2 regions of the Cupriavidus sp. FW306-01-F10A genome follow, and region 1 is predicted to be linked to the other one. Evidence: predicted binding sites of a transcription regulator. Region 1 holds the regulator's gene; the other holds the start of a gene.
What was found. Region 1 encodes sigma-54, which starts transcription at its own class of promoters, with help from an activator protein. Its sites were predicted from a motif close to TGGCANGNAANCTGCTTT; they were not measured.

Region 1 (10,158 bases):
GGACGTGTCCAAGGACCCGCAGCTGACCGCCGCATCCAGTTATTTCCAGCTGCTGGTCAATGACGACATCGTCAAGACCGACAAGCCGGTCAAGCTGACGCGCGGGCCGTCGGTGATGACCGCCAACGGCCTGATCTTCAACAACGTCACGCGCGAAGTACAATTGCTCGGCAATGTACGCGGCACCATCATCACCGGGCCGACCCCGGGCCGCGCGCCGGGGTCCTGAGCCCCGGCCCGGGGGCCGCACCAACCCGCACCAACGTACCCAGACGCCCTCAAGCAACCCTGCCAACATGACTGCTTCCCTGACGACATCGTCCCGTCGACGCACCGCCCCGGCCCTGCTCGCCCTGGCCATGGCCTTCGGCCTGCTGGCCCAGCCCGCCCTGGCCGAGCGCGCGGACCGCGACAAGCCGATGGTGCTGGAGGCGGACAACGCCAGCTACGACGACGTCAAGCAGATCTATACGCTGACCGGCAACGTGGTGCTGACCAAGGGCACCATGATCCTGAAGTCCGACGCCGCCGAACTGCGCACCGATCCCGAGGGCTACCAGTTCGCGGTGGCCACCGCCAAGCCGGGCAAGCAGGCCTACATCCGGCAGAAGCGCGAAGGCGTCGACGAATACATCGACGGCTGGGGCGACCGCATCGAGTACGACGGCAAGCAGGAGTACTCCAAGCTGATCGGCAATGCCCGCATGGCGCGCCTGCAGGGCGCCAAGCAGGTCGACGAGATCCGCGGCGCGGTGCTGACCTACGACAGCCGCAAGGAGTTCTACACGGCTGCCGGCGGCGGCAGCGGCGACGCCGCGGCCGCCAATCCGTCCGGCCGCGTACGCGCGGTGCTGTCGCCGCGCCAGGACCAGAAGGCCGGCGCCACGGGCAGCAGCGGCTCGCCGCTGGACCTGAAGCCAGCGCCCGCGCCTGCCAACAAACCCTGACGCCTGGCGCCGGCTGCGTGCATCGCATGCGGCCGGCGCCGGAAACGCCTGAACGCCAGACTGTGCCAATGACCGATACCGCAACCATCGCCGACAAGCCTTCCGTCGAAGCCTCCACCGTCCTTGCCGGCGGCAGCACCCTGGTCGTGCGCCACCTGAAGAAGCGCTATGGCTCGCGCACGGTGGTCAAGGACGTCTCGCTCGACGTGAAGAGCGGCGAGGTGGTCGGCCTGCTCGGGCCCAACGGCGCGGGCAAGACCACGTCGTTCTACATGATCGTGGGCCTGGTGGCGCTGGACGAAGGCGATATCGTGCTCGACGGCGACCACATTAGCGGCCTGCCGATCCACGAGCGCGCGCGCATGGGGCTGTCGTACCTGCCGCAGGAAGCCTCGGTATTCCGCAAGCTCAACGTCGAAGAGAACATCCGCGCGGTGCTGGAGCTGCAGCTGGACAAGGGCAAGCCGCTGGCCAAGGCCGAGATCGAGCGCCGCCTCGATTCGCTGCTCGACGACCTGCAGATCGCGCACCTGCGCAACAACCCGGCGCTGTCGCTGTCGGGCGGCGAGCGCCGCCGCGTGGAAATCGCGCGCGCGCTGGCGTCGTCGCCGCGCTTCATCCTGCTGGACGAACCCTTCGCCGGCGTGGACCCGATCGCCGTGGGCGAGATCCAGCGCATCGTCAGCTTCCTCAAGGCGCGCAATATCGGCGTGCTGATCACCGACCACAACGTGCGCGAGACGCTCGGCATCTGCGACCACGCCTACATCATCAGCGAAGGCACGGTGCTGGCCGCGGGCCAGCCCGAGGAAATCATCGCCAATGACGCAGTGCGGCGCGTCTACCTGGGCGAGAACTTCCGCATGTGATGCAGCGGCCTGCCATGGAGCGGCAGGCCTATTCGCGGGCGCACGTGGGCCTGCCACAGCCAGCAGCGATCAGACCGCATAAGCGATAGCAATTTCCGTTCCAACAACGGAAAGATGCGCATAGAATAGGTCGCATGAAACCGTCGCTACAGCTCCGCCTTTCCCAGCATCTGGCCCTGACCCCGCAACTGCAGCAGTCGATCCGGCTGCTGCAGCTTTCCACGCTGGAACTGCAGCAAGAGGTCGAACAGGCGCTGACGGAAAACCCTCTGCTCGAACGTGAGAACGACTGGATCGAAAGCCCGCTGCGCGTTGCGGCCGACGGCTCGGTCAACCTGCAGAGCGCACCGGCGCCCGCGCCGGCAGAGCCGCAGGGCAATGGCGAGGCCCGCGCCGATGGCGCGGCTGACGACGACAGCTATGGCGACAGCGGCAACGGCGACGACTATGGCAGCGGCGACTGGAGCCTGGACGACTTTGCCCGCCGCCCCCAGGGCGACGAGGATGAAAAAACGCCGATGCAGCTGCGCGAAGCCGAGCCCACGCTGCGCGAGTACCTGATGGAACAGCTCACGCCGCTGAAGATCTCCGCGCGCGACAAGGGCCTGGCCATCTTCCTGATCGAATCACTCGACGATGATGGCTACCTGAGCGCATCGCTTGAGGAGATCTGCACGGAGTTGCCGGAAGAACTCGAGTTCGAGATCGAGGAAGTCCACGCCATCCTCACGCTGCTGCAGAGCTTCGACCCGCCCGGCGTGGGCGCGCGCAACGCCGCCGAGTGCCTGGCCCTGCAGTTGCGGCGCCTGACGCACCCGCAGCGCGAACTGGCCCTGAACATCGTGACCAACCACCTGGAGTTGCTCGCAGTACGCGACTACACGCGGCTGAAGAAGGCGCTGCAGGTCGATGAAGCGGCGCTGAAGTCCGCACACGAACTGATCCGCTCGCTGGCGCCCTACCCCGGCCATGCATACAGCCGCCCGGAGGCGGACTTCGTGGTGCCGGACGTGTTCGTGCGCAAGGGTGGCGGCGGCTGGATCGCGCAGCTCAATCCGGATGTGATGCCGAGGCTGCGCATCAATGACATGTATGCACAAATCCTGCGTGGCGCGAAGGGTGAGTCCGGCACCGCCGGGCTGCAGCAGAAGCTGCAGGAGGCGCGCTGGCTGATCAAGAACATCCAGCAGAGGTTCGACACAATCCTGCGTGTCTCGCAGGCCATTGTCGAGCGTCAAAAGAACTTTTTCAGCCACGGCGAAATCGCCATGCGCCCCTTGGTTTTGCGGGAGATTGCCGATACACTGGGTTTACACGAGTCAACCATCTCCCGGGTGACGACCAATAAATATATGGCAACGCCGATGGGTACTTTCGAACTGAAGTACTTCTTCGGCAGCCACGTGTCCACCGAAACCGGTGGCGCGGCTTCATCAACGGCCATCCGCGCCTTGATCAAGCAACTGATAGGAGCCGAAGACCCGAGGAATCCCCTTTCCGACAGTCGCATTGCCGAACTGCTGGGCGAACAAGGCTTCGTTGTCGCACGCCGCACCGTTGCCAAGTATCGCGAAGCCCTGAAGATCCCCGCAGTCAATCTCCGCAAGTCTTTGTAGCCGAGCCCACCGCCTGCCTGGTGAGGCTCTTTCAGAAGGAGAAGCGCTATGAACTTCAAGATCAGTGGACACCACCTGGACATCACGCCCCCTCTGCGTGAGTACGTGGAAACGAAGCTGGAGCGAATCGTCAGGCATTTCGATCAAGTCATTGGCGTTAGTGTGCTGCTCTCTGTCGACAACCATAAGGAAAAGGACCGGCGTCAGTACGCGGAAATCAATCTACATCTCAAGGGCAAGGACATCTTTGTCGAAGCGCATCACGAAGACCTGTATGCAGCGATCGACGCACTCGTCGACAAGCTGGACCGTCAGGTGATCCGCTACAAGGATCGCGTGCAAGGCCACGACCGCGAAGCGGTCAAGTACCAGATGGCCGCAGCGCAAATGCAGCAATGACCGTGCCCGGCAGCCCCGCAGCGGGCTGCTGAATCAGGATTGAACAGGCAAGCCGCGCCACGAAGCGCGGCTTTTTTGCGCCCTCGCGTTCCCGGTTGCCGCCGGCATGCCGCGCCCGCACTGGCGGCGCGGCCCGGCTGTGGCGCCGGAGCCAATGCTTTTCACCCGAATGAGCAAGGGTGTTCGCAAGCGCAGCGCCAAGGTGTATGCTGCGCCATACAAAGAGAGGGAATCCTGGCCGTGCCCCGCACCGGTGCACCGGCTCCCCGCCGCGGAGGCACGATTGCATCACCATGTATCGTTCTGCACCGGCTTGCCCCGTTGCGCTGCACAATGCGGGAGTAGTCGCTGCTCTATAATGGGCCGGACGCCTCCGGCCAGGCCAACGGCAGGCCGGAGCCAGCCCACTGCCCGGCGGGGCGGTCCGCCCGCTAACTGAAATCCTGCGCATCGCCCATGAATCGTTTGGCCAAATTGCTGCCACCCGGCAACATCACCCTCGACGTCAGCGTCACCAGCAAGAAGCGTGTGTTCGAGCAGGCCGGGCTCCTCTTCGAGAACAACCATGGTGTGGCGCGCGCCATCGTGACGGACAACCTGTTCGCGCGCGAGTCGCTTGGATCCACCGGCCTGGGCGCCGGCGTGGCAATCCCGCACGGCCGCATCAAGGGCCTGAAGCAGCCGCTGGCCGCGTTCATGCGCCTGGCCGAACCAATTCCGTTCGAATCGCCCGATGGCAAGCCGGTATCGCTGCTGATCTTCCTGCTGGTGCCCGAACAGGCTACGCAGCAGCACCTGGAAATCCTATCCGAAATCGCGCAACTGCTTTCCGACCGCGACATGCGTGAAGGGCTGGCCACGCTGCCCACGCCCGATGCCGTCCATCAGTTGCTGATCGCATGGCATCCCTGATCCCCTGATCCCCCAAGCGGGCCGGCACCAGACCGGGCAGGCGCCAAGGCGCTTCGCAAAACCGCCCCACCAGTCATACCGCATGGAACTCACCGGCGTCACCTCCCAGTCCATCTTCGACGACAACGCAGCCGACATCAAACTCTCGTGGGTGGCCGGCCTGGAAGGTGCAGACCGCGCCTTCGACGTGGAGTTCGCCCGCGAAGCCACCTCCGCCGCCGACCTGGTGGGCCACCTGAACCTGATCCACCCCAACCGCATCCAGGTGCTCGGCAAGCCCGAGATCACTTATTACCAGCGGCTCGACGACGAGACCCGCAAGCGCCAGATGGGCGAGCTGATCCTGCTGGAGCCGCCCTTCCTGGTGATCGCCGACGGCATGGAGCCGCCGCCCGACCTGGAACTGCGCTGCACGCGCTCGTCCACGCCGCTGTTCACCACGCCGGTGTCGTCGGCCGCGGTGATCGACCACCTGCGCCTGTACCTGTCGCGTATCTCCGCACCGCGCGTGACCATGCACGGGGTATTCCTCGACATCCTGGGCATGGGCGTGCTGATCATGGGCGAATCGGGCCTGGGCAAGAGCGAACTGGGCCTGGAACTGATCTCGCGCGGCCACGGGCTGGTAGCCGACGATGCCGTAGACTTCGTGCGCCTGGGGCCGGATTTCATCGAAGGCCGCTGCCCGCCGCTGCTGCAGAACCTGCTTGAAGTACGCGGCCTGGGCCTGCTCGACATCAAGACTATCTTCGGTGAGACCGCGGTGCGCCGGAAGATGAAGATCAAGCTGGTGGTGCAGTTGGTGCGCCGCAATGACGGCGAGTTCGAGCGGCTGCCGCTCGATTCGCAATATCTCGATGTGCTGGGCCTGCCCATCCACATGGTCAAGATCCAGGTGGCGGCCGGGCGCAACCTGGCCGTGCTGGTCGAGGCAGCGGTGCGCAACACCATCCTGCGCCTGCGCGGCATCGATACGCTGCGCGACTTCATGGACCGGCAGCGCGCCGCGATGCAGGCCGATGCGGTTTCGCGCGGCCAGGGCCGCCTGCTCTGAGCGCCAGCGTTTTCATTTGCTTACAACGACGTTGACGCAGAACGTCAACGTTCTTCAGGCATGCTCCGTTTTGTGCTGTAATGGGCATCGCGCCCGTTACGGAAGCTGCAACGCCGGCAATGGCGAGCGGCCATGAAGTTTTCCACACCCAGGAGAGCAAGCATGAAGAAACTGATCGCGATGTGCGCGCTGGTCACCCCGATGATCGCCGCCAGCGCATTTGCGCAGACCACTGCCACGCCGGCAACCCCCGCCACGCCAGCCACGCCAGCCAAGCCAGCGGCCACCGCCCCGGCAACACCGGCCATGCCTGCCACGCCTGCCACCCCGGCTAACCCGGACAAACCCGCAGCCAATTCCCAGCAGGACAAGATGAAGGCCTGCAATACGCAAGCCGCCGGCAAGAAGGGCGACGAACGCAAGGCGTTCATGAAGGAATGCCTGTCCAAGGGCGCATCCAAGACCCAGCAGGAGAAAATGGCCTCCTGCAGCAAGTCGGGCAAGGGCAAGAAGGGCGACGAATACAAGGCCTACATGAAGGAATGCCTGTCCAAGGCAGCCTGAGCCGCAACCAGCTCCGCAAGCTGACGCCAAAAGCATGGCGAACCGCGAGGTTCGCCATGCTTGCTTTTGCGCGTGGTGTCATGACGCCTTCATCACGTGATGCTATGCTTCAGGTGCTATGCGCATCATCCTCATCACCGGCATATCCGGTTCCGGCAAGTCCGTCGCACTGAACGTGCTCGAAGACGCAGGCTACTACTGCGTGGACAACCTGCCGGCTCAGTTCATCCCGGAACTGACCCGCTATCTCGACAGCCAGGGCTATACGCACCTGGGCGTCGCCACTGACATCCGCAGCCGCGAGTCGCTCGACCAGTTGCCCGACACCGTGCGCGCGCTGGCCGCGGAGCACCAGGTCGAGGTGGTGTTCCTGACCGCCAGCACCGATGCACTGGTGCAGCGCTACTCCGAGACGCGCCGCCGCCACCCGCTCTCGGTCCGTACCGACGGCGTGCCGGGCCCGGGTGGTGAACCCGCCTTCAACGACACCGCGCTGATGGAAGCGATCGAGATGGAGCGCGCGCTGCTGAGCCCGCTGGCCGAGGCCGCGCACCGCATCGACACCAGCAATGTGCGCACCAATACGCTGCGCAGCTGGATCAAGGAGCTGATCCGCGACGACAGCCAGCGGCTGACGCTGCTGTTCGAGTCGTTCGGCTTCAAGCACGGCGTGCCCAGCGATGCGGACATGGTGTTCGACGTGCGCTCGCTGCCCAACCCCTATTACGACCTGGCCTTGCGCCCGCTGACGGGGCGCGACACGCCGGTGATCGACTTCCTGCAGGCCCAGCCGATGGTGCTGGCAATGGCCGAGGATATCCGCGCCTACGTGGAAAAGTGGCTGCCAAGCTTCATTGCCGACAACCGCAGCTACCTGACCGTCGCGATCGGCTGCACCGGCGGCCAGCATCGCTCGGTCTATATTGCGGAAAGGCTTGCCAACTACTTCCGGGCGCATGGTAATGTGCTGGTAAGACACCGAGAGCTCGCACCGGCGGGCTGACGCAGGCGGGACTGCCAACTGGCATCTGCGCGCCGCGTTGGCCGGCTGGCCCATTGCTGCGCGATACCCAAGCTGGCACTGCATGTCCTCGACCGACCTCTACCGTCCCACGGGATCAGAAGATCCGCCGCGGACGCTCGACAACCTGCCGCTGTTCCCGTTGCACACCGTGCTGTTTCCCGGTGGACGGCTGCCATTGCGCGTGTTCGAGGCGCGCTATGTCGACATGGTGCGCAACTGCCTGCGCGACAACACGCCCTTTGGCGTTTGCCTGATCGAAAGCGGCGAGGAAGTGGCCCGGCCGGACCAGCCCACCGTGCCGGAACCGGTCGGCTGCCTGGCGGAGATCGTCGACTGCAACATGGAACAGCTGGGCGTGCTCTTGATCCGCGCGCGCGGCCGCGAGCGCTTCCATATCGTCAGCCACGACACCCGCGACGACGGCCTGCTGGTCGCCCGCGCCGAGGTGCTTCCCCCCGACATCATCGACTGCAAGCTGGAGCTGCTGGGCGAATGCCTGGATGCGCTGCGGCGCATTGTCACGCGGCTGCATGCCGAGCAACCCGACCGGCTGCCGTTCGACGAGCCCTACCTGTGGGACGACCCGAGCTGGGTCGCCAACCGGCTGTGCGAGTTGCTGCCGGTGCCGCTCAAGGCCAAGCAGATGCTGATGGCGCTGCCCGATGCCGGCATGCGCATCGAGATCGTGCACCGCTACATGCGCCAGAACCACATGCTCTAGGCGCGGATCCCGCAGATGCGCCTGCCAGGCTTCAGAACAGCCCGCCGCGCGCCTGGTCCTCCAGCAGCCTGCGCACCGGCGCGGGCGTCCCCACCACATCGAGATCGTCAAGCGAGATCCAGCGCTGCGCGGCTTCCGCGGCGCCGCCCTGCGCCATCAGGCTTGCGCCGTCCGCGCTCACATCGACCCGGATGGCACGGATCAGCAGGCGGAAGTGCGTGAACACGTGGGTCAGCTCGCCGGTCAGCGCGGCGCGCGCGGGCTTGCCGAAGGCGCGGGCATAGTCGAGCGCCGCCGCCTCGGCGGCTTCCGCGTCGAAGGGCACGCTGTCGACCGGCATCTCCGGCAGGCTCCACAAGCCGCCCCAGATGCCGCTGCCCGGGCGCAGGCGCAGCAGCACTTCGCGCTGGCGCCGCACCAGCAGCATTACCGTGCTGCGCTCGGGGATGGCCGCGCGCGGCTTGGGCGTGGGCAGCACGCCGGTGAGCCCGTCGCGGCGCGCCACGCAGTCGGCCGACAGCGGGCACGCACCGGCATCGGCCAGGCAGGCCGGCTTGCCGCGCGAGCACACCGTGGCGCCCAGGTCCATCAGCCCTTGCGTATAGGCGATCATGTCCTCGGCCTGGCGCGGGCCTGCGGCCGGCAAGGCCAGCTCGGCCAGCTGCCACATGCGCGTTTCCACCACGCGCTCGCCCGGATGGCCGTGGATGCCGAAGCAGCGCGCGAACACGCGCTTGACGTTGCCATCCAGGATAGGAGAACGCACGCCGGCGCTGAACGCGGCGATCGCCGCGGCGGTGGAGCGGCCGATGCCGGGCAATGTGGCCAGCACCGCGGGATCGGTCGGGAAACGGCCACCATGCTCGCTCACCACCTGCATGGCGCAGCGGTGCAGGTTGCGTGCGCGCGAGTAATAGCCCAGCCCCGCCCACAGCGCCATGACCTGGTCGGCAGGCGCCGCCGCCAGCGCCTGCACCGTGGGCAGCTGCGAGACAAAGCGCTGGAAGTAGTCGATCACCGCGCTCACCTGGGTCTGCTGCAGCATGATCTCCGACAGCCAGATGCGGTACGGGTCGCGCGTGTTCTGCCACGGCAGGTCGTGCCGGCCATGCTGGCGCTGCCAGTCGACCACGCTGGCGCCGAAGTCGGGCGGCACGCAGATATCGTCGGGGATGGCGGGAACGGCGCGGGGGGCTGGTTTGCGGGGCATCTGGGTAAAACGTTCTGAAGCGCGGGGGCGCGCGGCGCACCAAAGAAAAAGGCGCCGCTAAGTGCGGCGCCACATGATATACCGGCTTCAGGATCAGGCCACCGCAAGGCTCGCGCTGTCGGCTGCAGCCGTCGGCCGCAGCAGCCGCTGCGCGTAGCCCTCGATACGGCCGCTGCGCTCGTCCAGGCCGTTGAGCACTTCCTCGAGCTCGGCAATGCGGCTTTCCAGCGTGTCGGTGGCCTCGTGGATGCGCTCGATCGAATCGACGCGCCGGCGCAGCTGCTTCTGGTGCTCGCGCACCTGCGCTTCCAGCGGCGTCATTACCGACTTTAGCCAGACCTCGATATCGCGGTTCAGGTCGCGGAAGTTCTCCAGCACGCGGCTGGCCATGGTGCTGAAGGCGCTCTGGACCAGCTGCGGGCGCGAGCGCGTCAGCATGCTGACCGTGCCGAAGTGCGCATGCACCAGGCGCAGCGTTTCCTCAAGCTCGGCCACGTAGCGCTCGGCAGTGAACTGCATCGGTGCGGGCAGCGTGAAGCCGTGCTCGGCGTTGAAGCGCCGGTACATGCTTTCGATCAGCTGGTGCAGCTGGCCGATCTTGTTGTCGGCATCGGTCACCAGCCTGGTCAGCTGCGCAAACAGCGCGTCCATGTCTTCGCGCAGTCCGCGCGAGAAGAAGCGCTCTTTCATCTGCTCGCGCGCGCTGCGCATGGTCAGGCGCACGTCGCGCAGTTGCAGGCTCTTGATGATGTCGGCACTGTGGCGGCCGAAGACCAGGCGCAGCGCCTGGAACTTGCTGATGCTCTGCTCGAACTCTTCCTTCTCGCCCTGCACCCGCATCA
Region 2 (10,158 bases), on a different contig from region 1:
TGGGCGCGAAGGTGGAACGCATGCCCGTCACCAAGGGTCCGGGCACCATGGTCAAGGCCACCTTCACCGGTACCGGCAAGCGCCGCATCATGCTGATCGCCCACATGGACACGGTGTACCCGGACAACACCCTGGCCACGCAGCCCATCCGCGAGGAAGGCAACCGGCTCTACGGGCCGGGCATTGCCGACGACAAGGGCGGCATCGCCGTGATCCTCCATTCGCTGGAGATCCTGAAGAACCAGGGCTGGCGCGACTACGCGCAGATCACGGTGCTGTTCAACCCGGACGAGGAGGTCGGCTCGGTCGGCTCCGGCGAAGCCATTGCCGCGCTGGCCGCGCAGCACGACGTGGTGCTGTCGTGCGAGCCCACCGCGGCCAAGGATGTGGTCAAGGCCGAGTCGCTGCTGCTGGGCGCCTCCGGCACCGCCACCGCCACCATGCAGGTCAAGGGCCGCGCATCCCACGCCGGCGCCGCGCCGGAGCGCGGCCGCAATGCGCTGATCGAACTTGCCCACCAGTTGCAGCAGACGCGCGACACCGCCAGCCAGGTGCCGGGCTCGCAGCTGAACTGGACCCAGGCCCAGGCCGGCACGGTGCGCAACCAGATCCCGGAAAGCGCCGTCGCCTACGGCGATGTGCGCACCACCGCGGCCGGCGCCGCGGAGAAGCTGAAGGTGGCGCTGCAGGACAAGGTCAAGTCCAGCCAGCTGGTGCCGGAGACGCAGACCACGGTGACGATGGAAGAGGGCCGCCCGCCGTTCGTGGCCGACGCGCGCGGCCGCGCGCTGGCCAAGCGCGCGCAGGAGATCTACGCCGAGCTGGACGGCCGCACGCTGGCCCTGGCCGAAGGCACTGGCGGCGCCACTGACGCCAGCTATGCCGCGCGCTCGGGCAAGCCCGCGGTGGTGGAAAGCTTCGGGCTGGCCGGCTTCGGCTATCACGCCCGCGACGAGTACATCGAACTGGACTCGATCGTGCCGCGCCTGTACCTGATGACCCGCATCCTGCAGGATATCGGGCGCAACTGAGCCGGCGCGCCAGGCCTGCGTTGCCGGCGCCTGGTTGCCCCTCCCGGCAAGCTGCTACAGTGTCATGGCTGCCCGCATGCGGCGGCCATGACAAAAGAGACCTTGCAGGGGGAGACAGAGATGAACCGCAAAGGCTTGCTGGACGCGGCCACGGCACTGGAAGACCTGGCCGCCGGCCGCACCCCCGCACCCGCGCAGGTGGCCGCGGGCGCCGCCGCGCTGGAAAAAATCCACGCCGATTACCCGGCCTGGCGCGACGTGGGCGATGCCTTGTTTGGCCTGAAGGCGCTGGCCGGCGGCAGCGGCATGGCGCTGGACACCAAGGGGCGCCAGCGCGCCGGCCGGCTGGCCGATGTGGTGCGCAGCCTGCTCGACCAGATCTGAGGGGCCGTGCTCCCGGGAACCCGTTCTACAGCATCGACTCGATCGGCAGGATCGACAGGAACCAGATGCCAAGCCGGCGCCACCAGCTGGTGTTCGGCTCGGTGTCGTGGCGGATGACTTCGTCGTCGCGCCGTTCCAGCCAGTACAGCTTGCCGGTTTCATCGAGCTTGACCTGGTAGGCCGCGCGCGGCACCACGCTGGCGAAGGTGGATTCGATCCGGCCAGCCAGATCCGGGCTGTCGATGACGAAGCCCAGTTCGGTGTTGATCGTGGCCGAGCGCGGGTCGAAATTGAACGAGCCCACGAAGACCCGGGTGCCGTCGACGGCAAAGGTCTTGGCATGCAGGCTGGAGCCCGAGCTGCCAAAGGGGCCGGCGCGCTCTTCCTTCTTGCCGGGCGCGGCCGAGCGGCGCAGCTCATACAGGTCCACGCCGGCTTCCAGCAGCGCCTTGCGCCGCTTGGCATAGCCCGAATGCACGGCGGCCACGTCGGTGGCTTCCAGCGCATTGGTCAGCACGCGCACCGCCACGCCGCGCCTGGCCATGTCGGCGAAATAGGACGTGCCGCCCGTCGATGGCACAAAGTAGGGCGAGACCAGGTCAAGCTCGCGCTGCGGGTCGCCCAGGATTTCACGCAGCTGGTGCGCCACCAGGGTGTTGCGCGATGCCTCGCCGAGCGCCTTGGCCGGGTTGTCGCTGACCATGCGCGTTTTCGCCCACTGGAACCGCAGCGTGCCGTCCAGCATCCGCTGCACGTCAGGCAGGTCGCGCACCGCGGCCAGGTAGGCTGCGGCAGCGGGGGTCTGCTCGACTGCACGGGCCTTGCTGGCCAGCGCCTGCAGCCGTTCGACACTGACCGGCGGCACCAGCCGGTCCACCGGATAGGCCGACGCACTCGACCAGTAGCGGTCGAAATCGTGCGCCACGTCGCCGGCCGCGGGCCCGATGGCGATCACGTCGAGGTCGGCAAACAGCACGCCATCGGTGGCGCCGAAGTATTCGTCGCCGACATTGCGCCCGCCGATGATGGTGGCGACGCCGTCGGCGGTGAAGGACTTGTTGTGCATGCGCCGGTTCAGGCGCCGGAAATCAGTCAGGAAATTGAGCGCCTTGGGGTGGCGGATCACGAACGGGTTGAAGAGCCGCACCTCGACCTGCGGATGCGCGTCCATGGCCGCCAGCCATTCGTCCATGCCGGCGATGCCGTTGTCGTCAAGCAGCAGGCGCACGCGCACGCCGCGGTCGGCGGCTTCATGCAACGTTTCCAGCAGCAGGGTGCCGGTCAGGTCGTCGCGCCAGATGTAGTACTGGACGTCGAGCGTGCGCTGCGCGGTGCGCGCCAGATGCACGCGCGCGGCAAAGGCGGCGTAGGCATTCTCGAGCGGATGGATGCCGCTCAGGCCCGGATGGCCCGCCACTTCGCCGGCCACCGCCTGGCCCAGCGGCGTGGCCTGGGATTCGGCGGGCGTCAGCGCAAAGGATTCGGTGCGGTGATCCAGCGGCGGCAAGGCGCAGCCGCCGAGCAGGGCGGCGCAGCACAGCAGCAGCGAATTGGCGCGCAGGCGGCGGTGGGGGGCGAACGCGGCGTCTGTCGGCGATGGCATGGCGGGTCCTGTCGGACCCCTCGCGGGGGCCGATCGTTACGGCAATGCCGCCATGTTGCCATGCCGCGCGGGCCGCGGGCTTAATTACGCACCGGGAGCGGGAAGTGTTGGCGCGCCACGGGGCTCCGGCGCATCGCCCAGGCCAGGGACGATATACAGACGGGCGTGCTCTCCTTACGCCTTGAGGCGGCGGTCTGACGGCGCTGGCAGGAACTGGTCAGTCCAGATGTCCGCCACCGTCAGCGGCGCCTTGATGCCGAAGGCGCCGACGGTTTCATCCAGCGTTGCCTGCAGCCGTGCCGGCGTGGCCGCGCCCCAGCCGTCGCGCCGGGTGTCGGGCGTCTTCATGGTGCCGTCGACAATCAGGCGCAGGCGCTCAGTCTCCAGCGCCTGGTCGGCCAGCGGCTCGCGCGCCTTGACCGCGGCACCGCCCGCGGCGGGATCGGCAATGGCGTCGAGCCAGCCGCGGGTCGAGGCCTTGACGAAGGCCTTCATCACCTCCGGATCGGATGTCATGCTCTTGCGGTTGGCTACCAGCCCGTTGCCGTAGGACTTCATGCCGTAGTCCGAGAAGCGGAACACGGTGATCTTCTCTGGCCCCATGCCGCGCGCCTTCAGGTTCACCAGGCCGGTGAAGAAGAAGTAGGCGGCGGCATCGAAGTCGCCCTTGACGAAGCGCGTGTCACCGATATCGGGCGTGACGCTCTCCCACTTCACGCCGCCGGGGTCGAAGCCCTGCGCCCTGGCGAAGACCGGGAACAGCTTGCGCGAGGCATTGAACGGCTGGCCCAGGATGGACTTGCCGGCCAGGTCCGCTGGCCTGACGATGCCGCTGCCCTTGCGCACCAGGATCGCGTTCGGATTGAGGTCGTACTGGATGGCTACCGCCTTGAGCGCGGCGGACGGATTGGTGGTGTTGAATTCGATCATCGCCGCCAGGTCGGCCGAGGCGCAGTCATAGGCGCCGCCCGCGACCAGGCTGATGGCCGAAGCCGAGCCGTTGCCGGTATCGATGGTGACGTCCAGCCCGGCGTCCTTGTAGTAGCCGCGCTGGTGCGCCAGCAGGAACCCCGCGCCCGAGGCTTCCACCTTCCAGCCGAGATTGAACTTGAACTTCTGCAGCGAGCCCGCCGCGCGGACATGGGGCACCGCGAACGGGGCGGCGGCAAGCAGGGCGGTGGCGCCAGTGGCGCGCAGGAAGGAACGGCGACGCATGTCTTTCTCCGGAACGAATGTCACTGGACGATGCGTGCGCGGGCGGGTGGCGCGGGTGCGGAAGGCGAGCGTGGCCTCCCGGGACGCCGGCACCATGCCGCGCCGGCATGCGGCCAGGGCATGCGCGGGGACCGTGCACATCATCGGGAGCAATTTCCGGGCGGCGTGCCGCTGAACGCTTCTACTCCGCTGCGGTTTCAGCAGGATCCGTGCCGGGCGCTGCGCGGCGCCATGCACCAAGCCGTTGCCCCGAATGCGCCATCACGGCGCAAGCCCCGGCGCAATCGCTGCGATCCCGGTGCAAAACCCCTGGCCCGGAACCTGCATGACCTCGGGCAAGAGTAGAAGCGTTCACCATCCGCGCGGGGCGTCGCAGACGCGCGCCGGATGGCCGGGAATTGCTCTTGAAGTCCGTGCCCCGCGCCATCGCGCAGGCTGGCACAGGCGACCTCAGGAGCGCGTTGTCCCGGCGTGCGTTGCCATGGGTGGTCTGCCTGTGCCGGCGAGGGGCCAATCCCTGATCCGCTTTGCACAAGGAACACCATGAGCCAACCAGACACCGCCTACGCCCTGGCCGAACTCCATCGCGAATCGCGCATGGGCGCGTTCGGTTCGGAAACCCGCCGGCGCGAGATCCGCCGCATCGACCTGTCTGACTACGCGCGGCGCAAGCCGCAAATCGCTGACGAACTGTGGCAGGCATCGGTAGACGTCGGCTTCTTCCAGATCGCCAACCACGGCATCGACCTGGCCAGCGTGCGCGAAGCCTTTGCCATGACCGAGCGCTTCTTCGCGCTGCCTGACGCCGTCAAGGCGCAATACCCGCTGCAGAAGGCCAACAACGCCGGCTGGGAAAGCCGCGCGCAGGTGCGCCCCTCGACCGGCACCCCGGACCAGAAGGAGTCCTACCAGATCACGCGCCCGCACATGGCCGGGCTGTGGCCCGGCGATGACGAACTGGAAGGCTTCCGCGCCACCATGCTTGCCTTCGAGGCGCAATGCTGGGAGGTGGGCATGAAGGTGCTGTCATGCTTCGCCGGCAAGCTCGGCTTTGCCAGCGACTTCTTCACGCAGGCGCACGATCCGCGGGCGCCGGACTACCAGAGCACGCTGCGGCTGCTGCACTACTACGCGATCCCGCCCGAACTGCGCGACAAGCTGGAGCTCTGGCGCGCCGGTGCGCATACGGATTTCGACTGCCTGACGCTGCTGTTCCAGCGCCCCGGCCAGGGCGGGCTGCAGGTCTGCCCCGGCAAGGAGATGGAGGCGCAGGCATGGACCCCGATCGACCCGGACGAGGAAGTCATCACCTGCAATATCGGCGACATGCTGATGCGCTGGAGCGACGACCGGCTGCCGTCGAACTTCCATCGCGTGCGCAATCCCGCGCCGGATGACTACATGGGCCCGCGCTACAGCATGGCGTTCTTCTGCCAGGCCAACCGCGGTGCGATGATCGAAGGGCCGGGCGGCAAGTATCCGCCGATCAGCGCGGGGGATTACCTGCGGCAGCGGGTGAATGCGAATTTCAAGGGGTATTGAGGCGCGGAAGAATTTCCATGCCGACGGTTTGCTCCCCTCTCCCGCTTGCGGGAGAGGGAGAACCCCGGCGGGTTCGCAGGAGTTCTTGGTTCGCTATTCCTACCTTACGAAGCCGCCACCACCCCGCAAGCGATCCGCCCGCCCGCATTACCGGTCGGCTGCGTCTTGTAGTCGTCCGGGTCCTTGTGTACCACCACCGCGCGGCCGATCACCCCGTTGGCGCCCGTGCCAACGGTCAGGTCCGGCAGCAGCATGCTGACGCGAACGTTGCCGCTGGCGTCCGCGGTGACGTTGTTCATGTCGCCGGCATGGTGGTCGGGCATGGTCATCTGGCCGTGGGGCTTGCCGGTCGGGTTGAAGTGGCCGCCCGCGCTCATCGCATCAGGCGCGGAGCAGTCGCCCTTCTCATGGACGTGGAAGCCGTGCACGGAGTTGGGCGGCAGGCCGGTGATCGCCGCGGTCATCATCACGCCGCCGGGCTGCTGCTGGAAGGTCACGGTGCCGGCGGTATTGGCGCCGCTCTTGGGCTGGAGCGTGGCCGTCGCCTTGGCGCTGCTGCCGGTGCTGGTGCTGGCGGCGGACGCGCTGGCCGCAGACGAGGAGGTCTTGCCGGAGCCGGCGCAGCCGGCCAGTGCAATGGTCGCGGCAATGCAGGCCGCCAGGGGGGTAAGCACTTGTTTCATCGGACTCCTCTTCTTGTCATGATTTCGGAAGAAACAGTATAGGCTGGCCGGCGCCAGGCCGATTTCCGGTTTTGTCCTACATACCGCACTAACTGCGGATACTAGCCAATCACGCCATCAGGCCGCGGCCGCCAGCCGCTGCTGTGCCGCACCAAAGTGCGGGTGGCGCGAGAACAGGTCCGCCGCCCAGTTGACGAACACCCGCACCTTGGCCGACAGGTGCCGGTTCTGCGGATACATCGCCGAGATCGGCAGTTCTTCGGTCTGCCAGTCGGTCATGACCTCCACCAGCCGGCCGCTGGCCACATAGGGCTCGGCCATGGCGCGCGAGACCCGTGCCACGCCGTGGCCTTCCAGCGCGCAGCCCATGTAGACATCGGCATCGTTGGTGGAGATGGCCGACGGCAGCAGCACCTCGCTGCGCTCCATGCCGCGTGCCATGGGCCATGGCATCTCACGGCCGGTGCGGTTGGAAAGGAAATTGACCGCCTTGTGCTGGGCCAGTTCGGCCAGGTCGTGGGGGATGCCGAAGCGGTTCAGGTAGATCGGCGAGGCGTAGAACGCCAGTTGCACATGGCCGATGCGGCGAGCCACCATGGATTCCTCGACCGGCGTGCCCACGCGCAGCACCACGTCCACGCCTTCCTGCAGCAGGTCGATCGGCTTGCCGTTGATGGTCAGGTCCAGCTTCAGGTCCGGGTAGGCCTGGAAGAATTCGTGCAGGTGGGGCACCAGCACCAGCTGCGCCAGCCCCGCGGTGGTGTCCACCGACAGCGTGCCGCGCGGCGAGTTGTTCTGCCGCGTCAGTGACTGCTCCGCTTCCTCGACATCGGCCAGGATGCGCACGCACCGTTCGTAATAGGCCGCGCCGTCGTTGGTCACGCTGATGCGGCGCGTGGTCCGGTGCAGCAGCTTGACGCCCAGGTGGGTTTCCAGGTTCTGGATCAGGCGGGTCAGCGTGGCCTTGGGCAAGTCCATCGATTCCGCGGCGCGCGCAAAGCTGCCGACGTCAACGACCCGGGTGAATGCCTGCATTGATACGAGACGGTCCATGATGAGGTTCCGACGATAGATCCGAACGGCGTGCCGCGCGCGCTCGTGACGCACGTGGCCATGCTGGTTGTTGTTGTGGGGAGTCTGCCGGCTGGCTGGTACAGGGACTGCGCGCTGGCTGGGCGCGGGTTCCGGCATGGATTTCTGATCGGGCGCGCACCGGCCTGGCAGACCGCCGCGCGTGCCGAGAGCCGCAGTGAATCACAAAATCCAAGACCTTGTCATGCGTGGGGATATGCGGTTTCAGTGGCATGGCGGGGCGGTTTGCGATTATTCCAATCCCGGAACAGTGCATTGGCGATCTCTCGCTTTATCCCATCCTCGTCAATCACCATAATCCGTTGCATCGCAACACTCAAGCGCATTGTTTCCGTCGTGCGCCAACGCCATGTCCGAGAAGCCAGGCCAACGCCCTGATGCAGCCAGCGCCGCCTCTGCCCCCACGGCAGCCGGGCAGGGGCAGGCGCGCGTGGCCGAGCATACGGTGACCAGTGACGGGCGCGAGATCCTGGTTCGGGTGTGCTACCCGGCGGGCTATCCGGCGCCGGGCGCCGAGGGCGCCGCGCTGCTGCCCTGGCTGGTGTACCTGCATGCCGGCGGCTTCGTCGAAGGCGGCCTGGAACACGCATGCCATCTGGTGCAGGACCTGGCCACCACGGTGCCGGCGGTGGTGGTAACGCCGGCGTATTCGCTGGCGCCGGACCATCCGTTCCCGGCGGCGCCGGAGGACGCGCACAGCACGGTGCAGTGGGTGCTGCGCAATGCCCGGCGGCTGAAGCTGGACAAGGCCCGCTTTGCGCTGGTGGGCGAGGAGGCCGGGGGCAACCTGGCGATCGCGCTGGCGCAGATGCTGCGCGACCGCGGCACCGCGCAGCCGCGCGGGCAATGGCTGATCCGCCCGGTGACGGACCCGTGCCTGCAGCATGCTTCGTGCGCGGGGTTCGACGGCGGGCAGGTGCCGATGGACACCCTGCGGCGCCTGGCCGACAACTATCGCGACTACCTGCCGACGCCGGCGGATACGGTGCATCCGTATGCCGCCCCGGCGCTGGCCTCGCGCCTGGCCGGGCTGCCGCCCACGCTGGTCCAGGTGGCTGAATACGACGCGCTGCGTGCCGAAGGCGAAGCCTTCGCCGGGCGCTTGAGCAAGGCCGGCGTGCCGGCCCAGGCCATGATCATGCCCGGCGCCTGCGGCGACGGCGTGGAAGAGGCCCATGACAGCTGTCAGGCATGGGTCGACGAAGGTGCGCGGTTCCTGCGGCGATGTCTGGCCGCGGCCGACGATACCTCATCCCTGACTGAACGCCGCGCTGACGCCAACGCCAGCCGGCCTGGAGCCAAGCCCGCCGGCTGAGCCGCTCCAGACAACCGCCAGCCGGCTCTGTTTCGGCCAGAGCCAGGACCGCCGCAACACGCAAGCGGTCCTAAGTCCGACCATCAGTTTGGCCATGGTTCCGGTCCGCCCACGCGGACCGGCAGGCGGCGTTCGGCCATTTGCTTTTCCGGTTGAAGAAAACCCGATCCAGGAGTTTGAGAAATGCAGCAGCAGAAACGACGTACTTTGATTGCCCTCGCCATCGTCGTGGTGCTGGGCGCCGGCGTGGCCGGCTCGATCTTGCGCCCATGGCATGGCGGCGAAGCCCATGCCAACACCCCGCCGCCCGCGCCGGCGATTGAAGTGGCCGCCGTGGTCGGCCAGACCATCACCGAGTGGGATGAGTTCTCCGGACGGGTCGAGGCCGTGGAGCGCGTCGAGATCCGCCCGCGCGTCGGCGGCACCATTGACGCCGTGCACTTCCGCGAGGGCGCGCTGGTGAAGAAGGGCGACCCGCTCTTCACCATCGACCCGCGTCCTTATGCCGCGGAAGTCGCCCGTGCCGACGCCGCGCTGGGCGCGGCGCAGGTGCGCGCCGCCCATGCGCAGAGCGAACAGACGCGCGCGCAGCGGCTGCTGGATGACAACGCCATCTCGAAGCGCGAGTTCGACGAGCGCATCAACGCGGCCCGCGAAACCAGCGCCAACGTGCGTGCTGCCCAGGCGCAGCTGGAAACCGCACGCCTGAACCTGGCCTACACCCGCATCACCGCGCCGGTCGCCGGGCGCGTGTCGCGCGCCGAGATCACCGTCGGCAACCTGGTGGCTGCGGGCACGGCCTCGCCGGCCCTGACCACGGTGGTGTCGGTGTCGCCGATCTATGCCAGCTTCGAGATCGACGAGCAGAGCTACCTGCGCTACACCGCGCCGGGTGCCGGCGGTGGCCAGCCCAACCTGCCGGTCTACCTGGGCCTGGCCAACGAGGACGGCAATCCGCATGAGGGCAAGATCCAGTCGGTCGACAACCGCCTGGACCCGCGCAGCGGCACCATCCGCGTGCGCGCGGTGTTCCAGAACGAAGACGGGCGCCTGCTGCCGGGCCTGTACGCCAAGGTCAAGCTGGGCGGCGGCGCGCCGCATGCGGCGGTGCTGGTCAATGACCGCGCCATCGGCACCGACCAGGGCAAGAAGTTCGTGCTGGTGCTGGACAAGACCAACAAGCTGGTCTACCGCGAAGTGGAACTGGGGCCCAACCATGACGGCCTGCGCGTGGTGCGCAAGGGCTTGAAGCCGGGCGAGACCATCGTCGTCAACGGCCTGCAGCGCGTGCGG

Region 2: the regulator sigma-54 is predicted to act here: its motif matches at 4,544-4,561, upstream of AC3WLF_RS00310 (isopenicillin N synthase family dioxygenase).

What each region holds. Positions count from the first base shown of each region.
Region 1 is NZ_JBYSYA010000004.1:109,609-119,766, reverse strand. It holds gene lptC (LPS export ABC transporter periplasmic protein LptC) at 1-229, shown strand, start outside; gene lptA (lipopolysaccharide transport periplasmic protein LptA) at 297-947, shown strand; gene lptB (LPS export ABC transporter ATP-binding protein) at 1,016-1,816, shown strand; gene AC3WLF_RS07835 (RNA polymerase factor sigma-54) at 1,951-3,432, shown strand; gene hpf (ribosome hibernation-promoting factor, HPF/YfiA family) at 3,481-3,831, shown strand; gene ptsN (PTS IIA-like nitrogen regulatory protein PtsN) at 4,288-4,743, shown strand; gene hprK (HPr(Ser) kinase/phosphatase) at 4,826-5,797, shown strand; gene AC3WLF_RS07815 (PsiF family protein) at 5,960-6,361, shown strand; gene rapZ (RNase adapter RapZ) at 6,480-7,364, shown strand; gene AC3WLF_RS07805 (LON peptidase substrate-binding domain-containing protein) at 7,447-8,106, shown strand; gene mutY (A/G-specific adenine glycosylase) at 8,138-9,316, opposite strand; gene AC3WLF_RS07795 (dynamin family protein) at 9,410-10,158, opposite strand, start outside.
Region 2 is NZ_JBYSYA010000001.1:60,957-71,114, forward strand. It holds gene AC3WLF_RS00290 (M20/M25/M40 family metallo-hydrolase) at 1-1,031, shown strand, start outside; gene AC3WLF_RS00295 (hypothetical protein) at 1,152-1,415, shown strand; gene AC3WLF_RS00300 (phospholipase D family protein) at 1,441-3,018, opposite strand; gene AC3WLF_RS00305 (ABC transporter substrate-binding protein) at 3,193-4,233, opposite strand; gene AC3WLF_RS00310 (isopenicillin N synthase family dioxygenase) at 4,777-5,775, shown strand; gene AC3WLF_RS00315 (superoxide dismutase family protein) at 5,880-6,458, opposite strand; gene AC3WLF_RS00320 (LysR family transcriptional regulator) at 6,576-7,511, opposite strand; gene AC3WLF_RS00325 (alpha/beta hydrolase) at 7,900-8,865, shown strand; gene AC3WLF_RS00330 (efflux RND transporter periplasmic adaptor subunit) at 9,049-10,158, shown strand, end outside.